2 regions of the Rhizobium hidalgonense genome follow, and region 2 is predicted to be linked to the other one. Evidence: riboswitches for the same ligand, from Rfam matches in the RefSeq annotation. Region 2 holds a riboswitch; the other holds the start of a gene.

Region 1 (7,619 bases), 1.5 Mb from region 2:
GCCGGTCCAGAGGCCGAGTTCGTGAAATTCCTTGTCGTCGCCGGCAGCCCCACGGCGTTCCAAGGCGATGCCGTTCTTGTCGGTCAGAAGCAGGCAGCAGCCGGCCTTGCCAACGGTGTTAAAGAGGCGATCGAGTTCTTCCGTCGCGCTGGCGATCAGCTGCCCGGACTGCTCGCGGGCACGGCGGAATTCCTCGTCGGTCAGGCGCAGCGGCGCCCGTTCATCCTCGGGGGCGAGCTGGTGCATGGTCATGCATCGCCGCCAGGAGGCGACCACTGGAGAACTGGCCGCGGCGGAATCGCGCTGGGCAGACGTGTAGACGTGATCGGCATGTGCTGAGTTTTCGTGCATCGGCTCCTCCCACCGAAGCATAGTCTGATGGAAAAGCGGCGGGTTTGCAATCAGCCGGCGCCTGGTGGGTATCCAAGTGCGGCTCCTCCCGACAAAACAGTTGAATTCACATTTCGGTGTTCGAGCCGTCATCATGTAACAAAAGACCGCTCCTGTCCGTAGTTCTGTGCAGAAACGAAGTTTCCCGGCGAGGAGATCCGACGATGATGAACAGACGATTGTTGCTGATGGGTGTCGCTTTCGGGACGCTCGCGGTTCACTTGGGCCTGGCCGGCAAGGCGTTTGCCGGCGAGACCTTCGCGGTGACGCATAGCGAGGCTGAATGGCGCAAGCTGCTGACGCCGGATCAATATACTGTCCTGCGCCAGGCGGGAACGGAATCCCGCTTTACCAGCGCCTTGCTGCACGAGGAGCGGAAGGGCAATTTCGCCTGCGCCGGCTGCAATCAGGACCTTTTTTCCTCGGCGACCAAATTCGATAGCGGCACCGGCTGGCCAAGCTTCTGGGCGCCGCTGAAAGATGCCGTCGGCACCGAGAACGACTCCACCTTCGGCATGGTGCGGACCGCTGTGCATTGTAGCCGCTGCGGTGGCCATCTCGGGCATATTTTCGATGACGGCCCGAAGCCGACAGGGCTTCGCTACTGCATGAACGGCCTTGCCATGACATTCCATCCGGCCTCGGCCTAGCGCTGGATCCAGGCTTCGATGCCGCGCGCCGCCGCCCGGCCGGTCGCCAGACAGGCGGTGAGGAGATAACCGCCGGTCGGTGCCTCCCAGTCGAGCATCTCGCCGGCGACGAAGGTGCCCGGCAGCGCCTTCAGCATGAAGCCGTCGTCGATGCCGCTCCAGCGGATGCCGCCGGCCGAGGAAATCGCTTCGGCGATCGGCCGGGTTGCCAGAACGGGGATCGGCAGGGCTTTGATTATGCCGGCGAGACGTTCGGGGTCGGTCCGGTTGCGCTCGGGGGCGAGTTCGCGCAGCAAGGCCGCCTTGACGCCGTCGAGGCCGGCGCCCTTGCGCAGGCGGTTTGAGAAGCTCGATTTGGCATCCTGCCGCGCAAGATCGCGCGCCAGCCTTTCGGTCGTCCGGCCCGGGGTGAGGTCGAGCGTCAGGGCCGCGCTGCCGTGGGTCAGAAGCCGGTCGCGGAGGCTGGCGGCATTGGCATAGACGAGGCTGCCCTCGATGCCGCTTGCAGTGATGACGAATTCGCCGGGAAAGGTGCCGGCCTCGGATGTAGCGGTGACCGACTTCACCGGCTCGCCGGAGAAACGCTCGCTGAAGTTTTGGCTCCAGCCGACGACGAAGCCGCAATTGGCGGGCTGGAAGGCGTCGATCTCGACGCCTTTCTCCGATAGCCAGGGCAGCCAGCGCGCATCGGAGCCGAGGCGCGGCCAGCTTGCGCCGCCGAGCGCCAGCAGGGCGGCGTCGCAATGGACGATGCTGCGTCCTTCGGGCGTTTCGAAAAGGTAGCCCTCCTCGGCAAAACCGACCCAGCGATGACGGCTGCGCAGCGTGACGCCCTGCGCCTCCAATCGCCTGAGCCAGGCGCGCAGCAAGGGAGAGGCTTTCATCACCGTTGGAAAAACCCGACCGGACGAGCCGACGAAAGTTTCCGTCCCGAGCCCCGCTGCCCAATCCCTGATATCGCCAGGGGTAAAGGCATCAAGCGCGGGACGCAGACGGCCGGCGGCGGCGCCGAAGCGCGTGGCGAAACGGGCATAATCTTCGGAATGGGTGATGTTCAGGCCCGACTTGCCGGCCAGCAGGAACTTGCGGGCGAAGGTCGGCATGGCGTCGTAAACCGTCACCGCATGGCCGGAGAGCGAAAGCAGTTCGGCGGCCGCAAGGCCCGCCGGGCCGCCGCCGATGATGGCAATTCGCTTCTGGTTCATGGATGCCTTCGCCCGATTCTTTCTGCTGCAGTTTTGACGTGGGCGTTGGTTGCTTGCAAGATTGTCAGTTCGTCAGTGGCGCGAATGCGTGCACTGGCCGTGGTCGGCGAGAACCTCGATGACGCGGCATTGGTCGACCCGGCCATGGCCGCAGCCTTCCACCATGGTTTCCAGCTCGGCCTTCAGCGCCATCAGGCTGCGGATGCGCTGTTCGACCTCGACGAGGCGGGCCTTGGCGATGGCATCGGCCGAGGCGCAGGATTGGTGCGGATCATCCTGCAGGGTGAGCAGCGTGCGGATCGCCTCGATCTCGAAACCGAGTTCGCGGGCATGGCGAATGAAGGCGAGGCGGCTGATGTCGGCGGGCTCGAAGGAGCGCTGGTTGCCCTCGCTGCGGCTCGGCGCGGCGAGCAGGCCGATGCTTTCGTAATAACGCACCGTCGGCACTTTGACGCCGCTCTGGCGAGCCGCTTCACCAATGGTGATCTTTTTCATGATTTTTCTCTTGCACCTCTAGTCGCTAGAGGATGTAGGAGAGATGCTTCTGTTTGACAAGGAAGCGGATCATGGCTGAAACGAGCGAGACACGATACCGGGTCGGCGGCATGGATTGCGCCTCCTGTGCAACCAAGATCGATACCGCGGTCAGGCGCGTGGCGGGTGTCGCGGATGTTTCCGTCTCGGTGATGGCCGGCACGATGACCGTCCGGCATGACGGCAGCGATCTCAAGGCGATCGAGAAGAAGGTGACGGGGCTCGGATATTCCGTCTCGCCCTTTGCCGGAGGCGTGGCGCCGACACATGACCACGGCTCGCATGATCACGGCGATCACGTGGGTCACGATCACGATCACGAAGGCCATGACCACGATCACGCAGGTCACGATCACGGCCTTGCCCGTGGCGAAAAGGAAATCGAAGGTCTGCATGGACATGACCATGGGCCGACGACCGGTCCCTGGTGGCAGAGCAAGAAGGGCCGGCTGACCATCTTCTCGGGTGCAGCGCTGATTGCCGCCTATGCGATCGGCCATCTGGTGCCGGCGATCGGATCTTATGCCTTCATCATCGCCATGCTGGTCGGTCTGGTGCCGATCGCGCGGCGGGCGGTCATGGCGGCTCTCTCCGGCACGCCATTTTCGATCGAGATGCTGATGACGATCGCTGCCGTCGGCGCCGTCATCATCAATGCGGGGGAGGAGGCGGCGACCGTCGTATTCCTGTTCCTCGTCGGTGAGCTGCTGGAGGGCGTGGCCGCCGGCAAGGCGCGCGAAAGCATCCAGTCGCTGACCGCGCTGGTGCCGAAGAATGCGCTGCTCGAAGAGAACGGTCAGACGCGGGAGGTGCCGGCGGAGAGCCTTGTCGTCGGCGCGATCATCATGGTGCGTCCGGGCGACCGCATTTCGGCGGACGGCATCATCATCTCGGGCGAGAGCGCGATCGACGAGGCGCCGGTAACGGGCGAAAGCACGCCGGTGCGCAAGGGCGTCGATGCCGTCGTCTTCGCCGGAACGGTGAATGGCGACGCGGTGCTCAGGGTCCGCGTCACGGCGGCCGCTGCCGACAATACCATCGCCCGCGTCGTCAAGCTGGTGGAGGAAGCGCAGGAATCCAAGGCGCCGACGGAACGCTTCATCGATCGGTTCTCGCGCTATTACACGCCCGGCGTGGTCGTGATCGCAGCACTTGTTGCGGTCTTGCCGCCGCTGTTGTTCGGCGGCTTGTGGAATGAATGGGTCTATAAGGGCCTTGCCATCCTGCTGATTGGCTGCCCCTGCGCGCTCGTCATTTCGACGCCAGCGGCAATCGCCGCGTCGCTTTCGGCGGGTGCGCGGCGCGGGCTGCTGATGAAGGGCGGCGCAGTGCTGGAAACGCTCGGCAAGGTGACGATGGTCGCCTTCGACAAGACAGGCACGCTGACGGAAGGCAAGCCTCAGGTGACCGATATCGTTTCCTTCGGATTGAGCGAGGCGCAGGTGCTCTCGCGCGCCGCGGTGCTGGAGCAGGGTTCCAGCCATCCCTTGGCGCTGGCGATCCTTAACCGCGCCAAGGCGGACGGCCTTCCCGTGCCGCCGGCCTTCGAGCTGGAAGCACTGCCGGGCAAGGGTATCAGCGGCAAGGTCGGCGGCGAGACGCTGGACCTGCTGTCGCCGCCCGCTGCCCGCGAGCGCGGCGCGCTGGACGGCGAACAGGAAGCGCGCATCACTGTTCTGAACGACGAAGGCAAGAGTGTCTCGGTCCTGCTCGTCGATGGTGTTGCGGCCGGCCTCATCGCCATGCGCGACGAGCCGCGCGGGGATGCGCAGGCCGGGCTCTCCACACTGAAATTGGCAGGCGTCAAGGCGATCATGCTGACGGGCGACAACAAGCGAACGGCGGCAGCCGTTGCCGGCATGCTCGGCATCGACTGGCGCGGCGAGATGATGCCGGAAGACAAGCAGCAAGTCGTCGGCGAATTGAAGCGCCAGGGCTTCATCGTCGCCAAGGTCGGCGACGGCATCAACGATGCGCCGGCGCTGGCTGCTGCCGATATCGGCATCGCCATGGGCGGCGGCACCGATGTGGCGCTGGAGACGGCCGATGCCGCCGTGTTGCACGGACGCGTCGGCGACGTCGCACGGATGATTGAACTGTCCAAACGCACGATGCGCAACATCCTGCAGAATATTACCATCGCGCTCGGGTTGAAGGCGGTGTTCCTGGTGACGACGATTGCCGGCATCACCGGGCTCTGGGCGGCGATCCTCGCCGATACCGGCGCGACAGTATTGGTAACGATCAATGCGTTGCGACTGCTTCGAATAAAGATATAAACATTTCTTTATATTTCTTGACGGCATCCGCTTGCGGGCGCATTCTCGCGGCATCGTGGTTCTGCGGATCGTTCGGTCCGGAGCTAAGAGGGAATTCGGTGCGGCGCTGTGTTGAATTGCTGCATAATTTTATCCTGAAATGGAATCCGATTTCAGGAATTATGCAGTAGCGCCCAATCCGAAGCTGCCCCCGCAACTGTAGGCGGAGAGCCGCCGTCCAATTGACGTCACTGGGAAAGACGCCCGGGAAGACTGGACGGTGGCAACGACCCGCAAGTCAGGAGACCTGCCACGATCGATAACGTCCACGGGCGGGGTGTCCCGGTGTGCCGCCTTCTGCGAAACGGTACCTTCATGTCCGTTCGTCGATGCGTCTCGCCAGTGCCTTGCCCATAACCTTCGGGGTAAGGAAATGAGCATCAAGACTGCAAATCTCGGCTTTCCGAGGATCGGAAGCCACCGCGAACTGAAATTCGCGCTGGAAAGCTACTGGGCCGGCAAGAGCAACGCGGCAGCACTCCTGGAAACGGCGAAAAAGCTGCGCGCCGAGAACTGGGAGCTGCAGCAGCAAAAGGGGATCGCCATCATCCCCTCCAATGACTTCTCGCTCTATGATCATGTTCTCGATCTCGCGGTGATGGTCGGCGCGATTCCGGCCGCTTATGGCTGGAAGGGCGGTCCTGTCGATCTCGACACCTATTTTGCGATGGCGCGCGGCTCGACCGGCGAGAGCCATCACGGCGATTGCGGCCATGTCCACCATGGTCACGGGGTGCCGGCGCTGGAGATGACCAAATGGTTCGACACCAACTACCACTACATGGTTCCGGAACTCAGGCGTGACCAGGCGTTCACGCTGACTGCGAATAGACCGCTGGAGGCATTCCTGGAGGCGAAGGCGCTAAGTATCCATACGCGGCCGGTCATTCTAGGGCCAGTCACCTTCCTGAAACTCGCCAAATCCACCGAGGCCGGCTTCGACACGGTCGAGCTGCTCGACCGGCTGCTGCCGGTCTACGCCAAGATATTTGCCGAGTTGAGTGCGGCAGGTGCCGACTGGATACAGGTCGACGAGCCATGCCTCGTCCTCGATCTTTCCGACAGCGAGCGCGCCGCGCTCAACCAGACTTACCGGGCGCTTGGCGAAGTGGTGCCGGATCTCAAGATCATGCTCGCCGGTTATTTCGGCGACTTGGGCGACAATCTTCCGGCGGCAATTGAGTTGCCGGTCGCAGGCCTTCATGTCGATCTGGTGCGCGGGCCGCAGCAGGTCGAGATTCTCCTGGAAAGGACTCCTGATAGTCTCGTGCTGTCGCTCGGCGTCATCGACGGACGCAACATCTGGCGGGCCGATCTAAACGCCATCCTGAACAGGATCGCGCCGCTGGTTTCCAGGTTAGGGGAACATCGACTTCAAATCGCGCCGTCCTGCTCCCTCCTTCACGTGCCGATCGATCTCGATCTGGAAGCAGGGCTCGACGGCGAGCTGAAAACATGGCTCGCCTTTGCGACGCAGAAGCTGGACGAGCTTGCCGTGCTCGGCAGCGGTGCTGCGGACCGGAGCGGCGTTATCGGTGCGCTTGAAGCGTCTTTGCGCGCCGTCGCTGCCCGCGCCTCTTCCTCAAGGGTTCATGACGCCGGAGTTGCGGTGCGATTGGCAGGCATCGACGGGAGGATGAAACGCCGAGGTCGCGCATTCCTCGCGCGCAAAGCGCTTCAGGACGACCGGTTGCGACTGCCGCTCTTCCCTACGACGACGATCGGTTCCTTTCCGCAGACGCCGGAAGTGCGCAAGTCGCGCGCGGCCTATGTCAAGGGTGCGATCAGCGGCTCCGATTACGAGGCCTTCCTCAGAAAGGAGACGGAATCGGCGATCCGCTGGCAGGAGGAGATCGGACTCGACGTGCTCGTTCACGGCGAGTTCGAGCGTAACGACATGGTGCAGTATTTCGGCGAGCAGCTTTCAGGCTTCGCCTTCACCGCCCATGCCTGGGTGCAGAGTTACGGTTCACGCTATGTCCGTCCGCCGATCATCTTCGGCGACGTCTCGCGCCCGAAGCCGATGACGCTGGAATGGTGGCGTTATGCGCAATCGCTGACGGAAAAGCCGGTGAAGGGCATGCTGACGGGGCCGGTGACGATCCTCAACTGGTCCTTCGTCCGCGACGATCTTGCGCGTGCAGATGTCAGCCGGCAGATCGCGCTGGCGATTCGCGACGAGGTGACCGATCTCGAAAAGGCGGGTGCGGCGATGATCCAGATCGATGAGGCGGCACTTCGTGAAGGCCTGCCGCTGCGTCAGGCGGACTGGAAGGCCTATCTCGACTGGGCGGTGGAAAGTTTCCACCTGTGCTCGACCGGCGTTGCCGACGAGACACAGATCCACACCCACATGTGCTATTCGGAGTTCAACCAGATCATCGGCGCCATCGCCGCGATGGATGCCGACGTCATCTCCATCGAGACTTCCCGTTCGAAGATGGAGCTACTGGAAGCCTTCCGAAGCTACAAATATCCGAACGAAATCGGCCCCGGCGTCTACGATATCCATTCGCCGCGCG
Region 2 (7,619 bases):
CTGCGCGCCCAGGGCGGCGGTGATGACGGCGCCCGCCGCGAGTTGATTGCCGCGCTCGACCGCAACGGCTGCAACAGCGAAAACTTCTATGCGCCCGACGAGCGTCGCGCCAACGACCCCGCTCCGAGCGTCGAGGAACAGGCAATGCGCTCCGATACCTTCATCCCGCTCGGCGGCGGTGGAGAGGTCGACCCGCGTTACGGCCTGCCGCGGGCCGACATGATGTCGCCTGTCAGCACCATGTGCGTGCGCAGCTGCGACGGTGGTTTCTTTCCGATCAGCTCGAACGCCACCTCGGTCGATTTCGGCCGCGACGCCGAGACCTGCGCCAAGATGTGCCCCGGCATCGAGACGGAACTCTTCTATCGCGACGTGACGAGTACCGAGGCCTCGAACATGATCTCGGTTGCAACCGGCACGCCCTACAGCGCCATGAAGAACGCCTTTGCCTACAAGAACCGCACACCTGGCGAAAAGACCTCCTGCGCCTGCAATCTCACCGCCTATTACGACGAGATGCGCGGCAAGCAGGCGGTGAGCCAACCGCCGCAGCAGGGCTCGATCACCACCATCCACACCAATCCGCCGGCGAAGGATGCCGCTGCGGCCGCCGCGCCGCAGCCATCGGTTCCGGAACGTCCCTACGACCCCACGAAGAGCAAGGTCCGCCAGGTCGGCCCGCAGTTCCTCGCCGGCGATCAGGGCTCGATCGACCTCGCCAATCCGGCAACGCCGGGACCGCAGCCGCAACAGCAGTGATTGGCCGAGCCGCGTTCGAAGCGACGCCGTTCAGCGCTCGCTGCGCCCCCAGCCATCATGAAACACCAGCTCCTCGAGCGGCAGCCGCTGCCGCCAGCCTTTGACGGAGAGTTCCGGCTGGTCATAGAGCCGATCGACAAAACCGGCGCAGAGCCAGGCGACCACCTCGATATGCTCGGGTATGCCGAGAATGCTCTTCAGGTCGCCTTCCCGAAAGATGCTAACCCAGCCGATGCCGATCCCCTCAGTGCGGGCCGCTAGCCAGAGATTCTGGATCGCGCAGACTGTGGAATAGCTGTCCATCCTCGGATTATGAGTGCGCCCCAGCACCACGCTGCCGCTGCGGGTGGGATCGCAGGTCACGCATATGCCGAGCGGCGCCTCGACGATGCCTTCGAGCTTGAGCGAGCGATAGGCCTGCCGCCGCTCGCCCTCGAACATTAATGCCGCCTCCTCGTTGGCCTTGGCAAAAGCGTCCCGGATGCGCGCTCGCACAGTTGGACTTTTCACCAGAATGAAATTCCACGGCTGCATGAAGCCGACGGAGGGCGCATGATGGGCGGCCGTCAGCAGCCGCGCCACGACATCGTCGGGCAACGGGTCGGGCAGGAACTGGCTGCGCACGTCGCGCCGCGTCATGATCGCGTGATAAACGGCTTGGCGTTCAGCCAAGGAAAAACCGGACGCCACTGACAGGGCATCCTCATCAAAGGGTCGCATCGTCAAATCCCCAACAACGCAACCGCCCGCCGTCCGCGCGGGTTGGGTCTATCTTGCCAGGCCGGTCTTCTGACTTGGCGTCATCCGTCTGCCGCAGCCTTCCCGGCAAGAGCCAGTGGCGTAATGTTGCGGCAAGCGTCGGCCTTACAGCGTTGGGCACGTTCCGGCCTTGCACCGGATTCCCGATTCTCCCGCTTTGACGGCGGGCACCTGACGGCGCATCTATTTCAGGAAACGGGTGCTGCGGCAAGGCCGCTCCGATGGCGCAGTCGAAAGCGAAGCGCAATAATGAGCTCACCCCGCCCCGCGTCGGTTTGAAGCAGCTCGCCAAACCCCTTCATCGATCGTTTCTATGGCCTTATCATCGCCGACGGCGTATGGACGATGCAGTCCCTCGCAGCACCCCGGTTGCCCGTGTCCCGCCTGACGCCCATGATCCTTGCGGTCGCCCTGTTCATGGAACAGATGGATTCGACCGTGATCGCCACTAGCCTGCCGGCCATCGCCGCCGATATCGGCACCTCGCCGATCGCGCTGAAGCTTGCCGTCACCAGCTATCTCGTGGCGCTGGCGATCTTCATCCCGATCAGCGGCTGGATGTCCGATCGTTTCGGCGCGCGCAACATCTTCCGCCTGGCAATCTCAGTCTTCATGATCGGCTCGGTCGCCTGCGCCTTTTCCAATTCGATCGCCGCTTTCGTCGTCTCGCGGCTGATCCAGGGCGCCGGCGGCTCGATGATGACGCCGGTCAGCCGCCTGCTGCTGGTTCGGGGAACGCCGCGCCACGAACTCGTTGATGCCATGGCCTGGCTTACCATTCCCGCCCTGATCGGCCCGATCATGGGGCCGCCGATCGGCGGTTTTCTGACCACCTATCTCACCTGGCACTGGATCTTCTGGATTAACGTCCCGATCGGCGTCGCCGGCATTATCCTCGTCACGCGTTTCCTGCCGGCGGTCGAGCCGCGCAGTCCGCGGCCGATGGATTTTCCCGGCTTCTTCCTTTGCGGCATCGGCTTTTCCGGCTTCGTCTTCGGCCTGTCGGTCATCAGCCTGCCGGCCGTGCCCATCATCTACGGTTATATCACCGTGGCGATCGGCATCCTTGCCGGGTCTATCTACCTTCTGCATGCCCGCCGCGCGCCCCATCCGCTTCTCGATCCGAAAATGTTCCGCTACCCGCTGTTCCGGGCGGCTATCCTCGGCGCCTCCAATTTCCGCATGGGCCTCGGCGCTCTGCCCTTTCTGATGCCGCTGATGCTGCAGCTCGGTTTCGGCCTGACGCCGTTGCAATCGGGCTCGGTCACCTTCGTCAGCGCGCTCGGCTCGATGGGGTCGAAATTCGCCGCTTCGCGCACCTTCAATGCCTTCGGCTTCCGAACCGTCATATCGATCACCACCTTGCTGGCGGCAATCTTCCTCGGCATCAACGGGCTCTTCACCGTTGCAACGCCGCTGCCGCTGATCATGGCCTGCCTGCTGATCGGCGGCCTGTTCCGCTCCATGGCCTTTTCCGGCGTCAACGCCATGGCCTTCGGCGATGTCGACGATGCCGACAGCAGCCAGGCGACCGCGATCAACGCTGTTGCCCAGCGTATCTCCATGGCGATGGGTGTGGCGATTGCCGGCAGCATCCTGGAAATTTCGAGCAGTCTCCACGGCGGCAGGCTGCTGGTTTCGGATTTCCACATCGCCTTTTTCAGCGTCTCTGCCATTTCGGCGCTGGCCTGCATCACCTTCCTGCGCCTGCCGCGCGATGCCGGCGCGGAGCTGACGACGCGCCGCCGCAAGCATCGCGGGATCGAGCCCGACGGGGCCATGGCGGAAAACAGCCCCTAATTTCGCAAGAAAAGCAGCTCTCGGCGATCAAGGCCGGCCGAAACGCCGGTCCGCGCCGGTATCCCATTCTACTTTATGATTTATTCACACATCAAAGACACACTGCGTCTGCGCGTTTTGGGTCGCAAGGGGGACATGGGCATGAGTGCTCATGCTGCGACTGCCGGCGTGGATGCCCGTGTTGATAGGCTGGTCGAGAACATATCCGACTGAGCTGCGTTTCGAGGCCCCCGCGGCATGTTCCAACTTTTGAAAACGATGCCTCTGACAGCCAAGCTGGCGGCGATTATCGTGGCCGTCAACCTTTGCGGCATCTCCGCTTTTGCAACCTACACCTGGATGTACGAAACCAGGGCGTTGATCGATGGCGCCAAGGCGAACTGGTCCAAGGATGCGGAGCAGTTTGCGTCCCTGGCTGCCGGCGGCGTAAAATGGGGCAAGGCGAACGCCGTTCGCGAGGCCTATTCGCTCTACCGCGACGATCCCTCGCTCGACCTGGTGCAGTTTGCTGCCTTCAACGCGGAACCTGCCGCCGTCGACACGTGGACGCGCGACGGCATTGACGGTCTGCCCGCACCGGCCGATCTGGCGAAACGCCTCAGCACCAAGCCCGAAAAAACGACGATCGATGACAGCGGAATATCTGCCGGCGTGGTCACGATCATCGCGCCGCTTCCGCTGGATAAGTCTGGCAAGGCCACCGGCTACGTCGTCACCAACTGGTCGATCGAAAAAATCGCTGCCGAAGTCAAGCAGAAGGTCCTGATTTCGCTGCTGACGCAGTTCGCGATTACCGCCATGGCGGTTGTCGCCTTTCTTCTCGCCATGCGCAGCCTCGTCGGCCGCCCCCTCAGAATTCTCAGTGAAAGAATCAGCGCGTTGCAGAAGGGCGATCTGGCCTCTCCCGTCACCTACCGGGAAAATGGCGACGAGATCGGCTTCCTCGCACGTGCCTTGGAAGTTTTCCGCAATGAGGCGATTGCCAAGGTCGAAAGAGAGCAAGCAGCGGCCGAACAGAGCGCCTCGTTCGACGCCGAACGGGCGCGCAACACCTTGTTGACGGAAGAGGCCAGCAACGCTCAGCGGCTGGTCATGACAGCGCTAGCAAATGAATTGGAAAAACTCGCCGCCGGCGATTTCTCGATACAGCTCGCCGATCTCGGCCCAGAATTCGATAAATTGCGGCAGGATTTCAATAATATGGTTCATGCGGTCGCAGCCGCGCTGACGGAAATCAAGACTGCCTCCGTCGCGGTTGAAGGCGGCTCGAGCGAGCTGGCATCCTCCGCCGATCAGCTCGCCAGGCGGACTGAGCAACAGGCCGCCGCCCTGGAACAGACCGCCGCGGCCCTTGATGAGGTAACGACGACGGTCAGAACCTCGTCGCAGCGGGCCGAAGATACCGGCAAGCTGGTCGAGGAAACCAAGCGCAGCGCCCATGTCTCGGCAACGGTGGTACGCGATGCGATCGGAGCGATGGATAGGATCCAGACCTCATCGAGCCAGATCGGCCGCATTATCGGCGTCATCGACGAAATCGCTTTCCAGACGAACCTGCTGGCACTGAATGCCGGTGTCGAGGCCGCCCGTGCCGGCGAAGCCGGCAAGGGTTTTGCCGTCGTCGCACAGGAAGTGCGGGAACTCGCCCAGCGCTCCGCCAATGCGGCAAAGGAAATCAAGAACCTGATCAACGTCTCCGGCCAGGAAGTGGCAGCCGGCGTCGGGCTGGTGAACGAGACCGGCGATGCCCTCTTGAAGATCGAGGAGCAGATCAACCGCATCAGCGACAGCATCGCGTCGATTGTCCACTCCTATCGCGAACAGGCGACGGGTCTGCAGGAAATCAACGGTGCGATCAATCAGATGGATCAGGCCACACAGCAGAACGCAGCCATGGTCGAAGAGACTAACGCGGCCTGCCAGGAACTGCGCACGCAGGGACGCCTTCTGCAGGACTCGGCCGGCAGGTTCACCGTTGCCGTCTCTGCCGCCAGCCAGCCCAGATCCGCTCAACCGAGCATTCGTCAACCCCGTCCGGAACAGAGGAACTTTTCGCAGCGCCATGCGGGTAACGCCGCCGTCGCCGCCGCTCCCGGCGCCTGGGAAGAGTTCTGACGCCGACCTCGTTCGCTAAGCTTTAATCCTCAACACCCCAAAATCGGGAAGGGAACAGTTATGAAGAAAGTTGTGACCGCATTTCTTTTGGCCTGCACCGCAGTCGCCGTGCCTATGGGCGTATCCATGGCGCAGGATGCCAAGCTTGCCCCGATCTCCGACTACGTGACGAGCGACGTAAAACCCTGGCTGAACGACCCTGCTATCATCGAGGCCATTAAGGCGCAGAACGCCGCAAACGCCAATCTCAGCCAGGCCGATATCGACACCCTCGACAAGAAGTGGCGCGCCGAAGTCGATGGCTCCGACCATTCGATGATCGACGGCGTTCTCGGCAATGCGCTGTCGAAGTTCCTTCAGGAAAAGAAGGCTGCTTCCAACGGCAAGATTTCGGAAATCTTCGTCATGGACGCCAAGGGCCTGAACGTCGGTCAAAGCGATCCGACTTCCGACTACTGGCAGGGTGACGAGGGCAAGTTCCAGAAGTCCTTCGGTGCCGGCAAGGACGCCGTCTTCGTCGACGAGATCGAAAAGGATGAATCGACCCAGACGCTGCAGTCGCAGGCAAGCGTCACGATATCCGATGACAAGGGAACGCCGATCGGCGCCATCACCGTCGGTGTGAACGTCGACGCTCTCTGATTCAGATTCTCAGTTCATATCGCCCGGAAGCAGCGCGCTTTTGGGCGATATGCTTTCTGCCTCCCCGCCTGAGCGATTGGCGGTCCCGCAGAAGCCGCCGCAAATTCTGCGTGACATCAGGCGGCCGTGACGTTACATACGCGTCATGTCGATCACTTCAAACTACGCCTCGCGATTTTATGCGTACCGCTGCTCTCAGCGGATGCGGGTCCATGCGTAACTGAATTCTGCGCGACGACAACCCGAACAGCCGCTAGTCTACCTGGCGGCTTTTTTTGTTCCGCACGGTATGACCAAACAGGAGCCATACCGTGTCCGATACCATTGATGATCTGCGAATCCTCGAGATCACCCCGCTGACCAAACCTGCCGATATCCTTGCGGAAATCCACCGCGACGCCGTGGTCACCGAAACCGTGACCAGCAATCGTGATGCAATCCACAAGATCCTCCAGGGCGAAGACGATCGCCTGGTTGTCGTCATTGGCCCTTGCTCCATCCATGACCCGATTGCCGCCCGGGAATATGCCGAGCGGCTCAAGCAGCAGCGACAGCGCCTCTCCGACGACCTCGAAATCGTCATGCGCGTCTATTTCGAAAAGCCCCGCACCACCGTCGGCTGGAAGGGCCTGATGAACGATCCGCATCTCGACGGCAGCTACCGCATCGAGGAAGGGCTGCGCATCGCCCGGCGCCTGCTGCTCGACATCAATGCCATGGGCCTGCCGGCCGGCGTCGAATTCCTCGACACGATCACACCGCAATATATTGCTGATCTCGTCAGCTGGGGCGCAATCGGCGCCCGCACGACCGAAAGCCAGATCCATCGCCAGCTCGCCTCCGGCCTCTCCTGCCCGATCGGCTTCAAGAACGGCACCGATGGTAGCGCCCGCGTCGCACTCGATGCAATCCTGGCCGCATCGCAGCCGCACCATTTCCCCGCCGTCACCAAGGACGGACAAGCGGCGATCGCCTCGACGACAGGCAACGAGGACTGCCACATCATTCTGCGCGGCGGCAAGCAGCCGAACTATAAAGCGGCCGATGTCGAAGCTGTGGTCGGCGAAGCCGTCAAACTCGGTGTAGCCCCGCGTATCCTGATCGACGCCAGCCATGCCAACAGCAGCAAGGACCCGATGAACCAGCCGCGCGTCGTCAGATCCGTGGCCGCGCAGGTCGCCGCCGGAAACCACCACATCAAGGGCATGATGATCGAGAGCAACCTCGTCGCCGGCCGCCAGGATTTGATTCCCGGCAAGCCGCTGGTCTACGGCCAGTCGATCACCGACGGCTGCATCGACTGGGACATGTCGGTCGATGCGCTCGAGGATCTGGCCAAAGCCGTCCGCGACCGCCGCAAGGCTGCTGTTGCGGCCTGAGTGGCACTATCAAGCGCGGCGGGCAGATATCCCGCCGCCCATTCACAGGTCAATCTTCGTCCAAAAGACGCAGGCCCTCATCGGTCCAGAAGCCGCCCCATGGTTCCGGTTTGACCAGACCATAGGAAGCCAGCACTTCGACCGCGCCTTCGCCGGCACCCATGG

The links. Region 2 has a riboswitch for cobalamin ahead of bluB (5,6-dimethylbenzimidazole synthase). Riboswitches for the same ligand answer to the same signal wherever they lie in the genome.
Region 1: linked by a shared signal. The riboswitch ahead of metE (5-methyltetrahydropteroyltriglutamate--homocysteine S-methyltransferase) and the one ahead of bluB (5,6-dimethylbenzimidazole synthase) in region 2 are both predicted to bind cobalamin.

What each region holds. Positions count from the first base shown of each region.
Region 1 is NZ_CP054027.1:487,247-494,865, forward strand. Features, by position in the region: gene FFM81_RS02335 (helix-turn-helix domain-containing protein) at 1-351, opposite strand, end outside; gene msrB (peptide-methionine (R)-S-oxide reductase MsrB) at 555-1,040, shown strand; gene FFM81_RS02345 (TIGR03862 family flavoprotein) at 1,037-2,245, opposite strand; gene FFM81_RS02350 (MerR family transcriptional regulator) at 2,318-2,740, opposite strand; gene FFM81_RS02355 (heavy metal translocating P-type ATPase) at 2,812-5,058, shown strand; cobalamin riboswitch at 5,098-5,366, shown strand; gene metE (5-methyltetrahydropteroyltriglutamate--homocysteine S-methyltransferase) at 5,471-7,619, shown strand, end outside.
Region 2 is NZ_CP054027.1:1,987,907-1,995,525, reverse strand. Features, by position in the region: gene FFM81_RS09515 (DUF2865 domain-containing protein) at 1-759, shown strand, start outside; gene bluB (5,6-dimethylbenzimidazole synthase) at 790-1,479, opposite strand; cobalamin riboswitch at 1,522-1,708, opposite strand; gene FFM81_RS09505 (MFS transporter) at 1,912-3,318, shown strand; gene FFM81_RS09500 (methyl-accepting chemotaxis protein) at 3,556-5,433, shown strand; gene FFM81_RS09495 (cache domain-containing protein) at 5,494-6,075, shown strand; gene FFM81_RS09490 (3-deoxy-7-phosphoheptulonate synthase) at 6,387-7,454, shown strand; gene FFM81_RS09485 (hypothetical protein) at 7,504-7,619, opposite strand, start outside.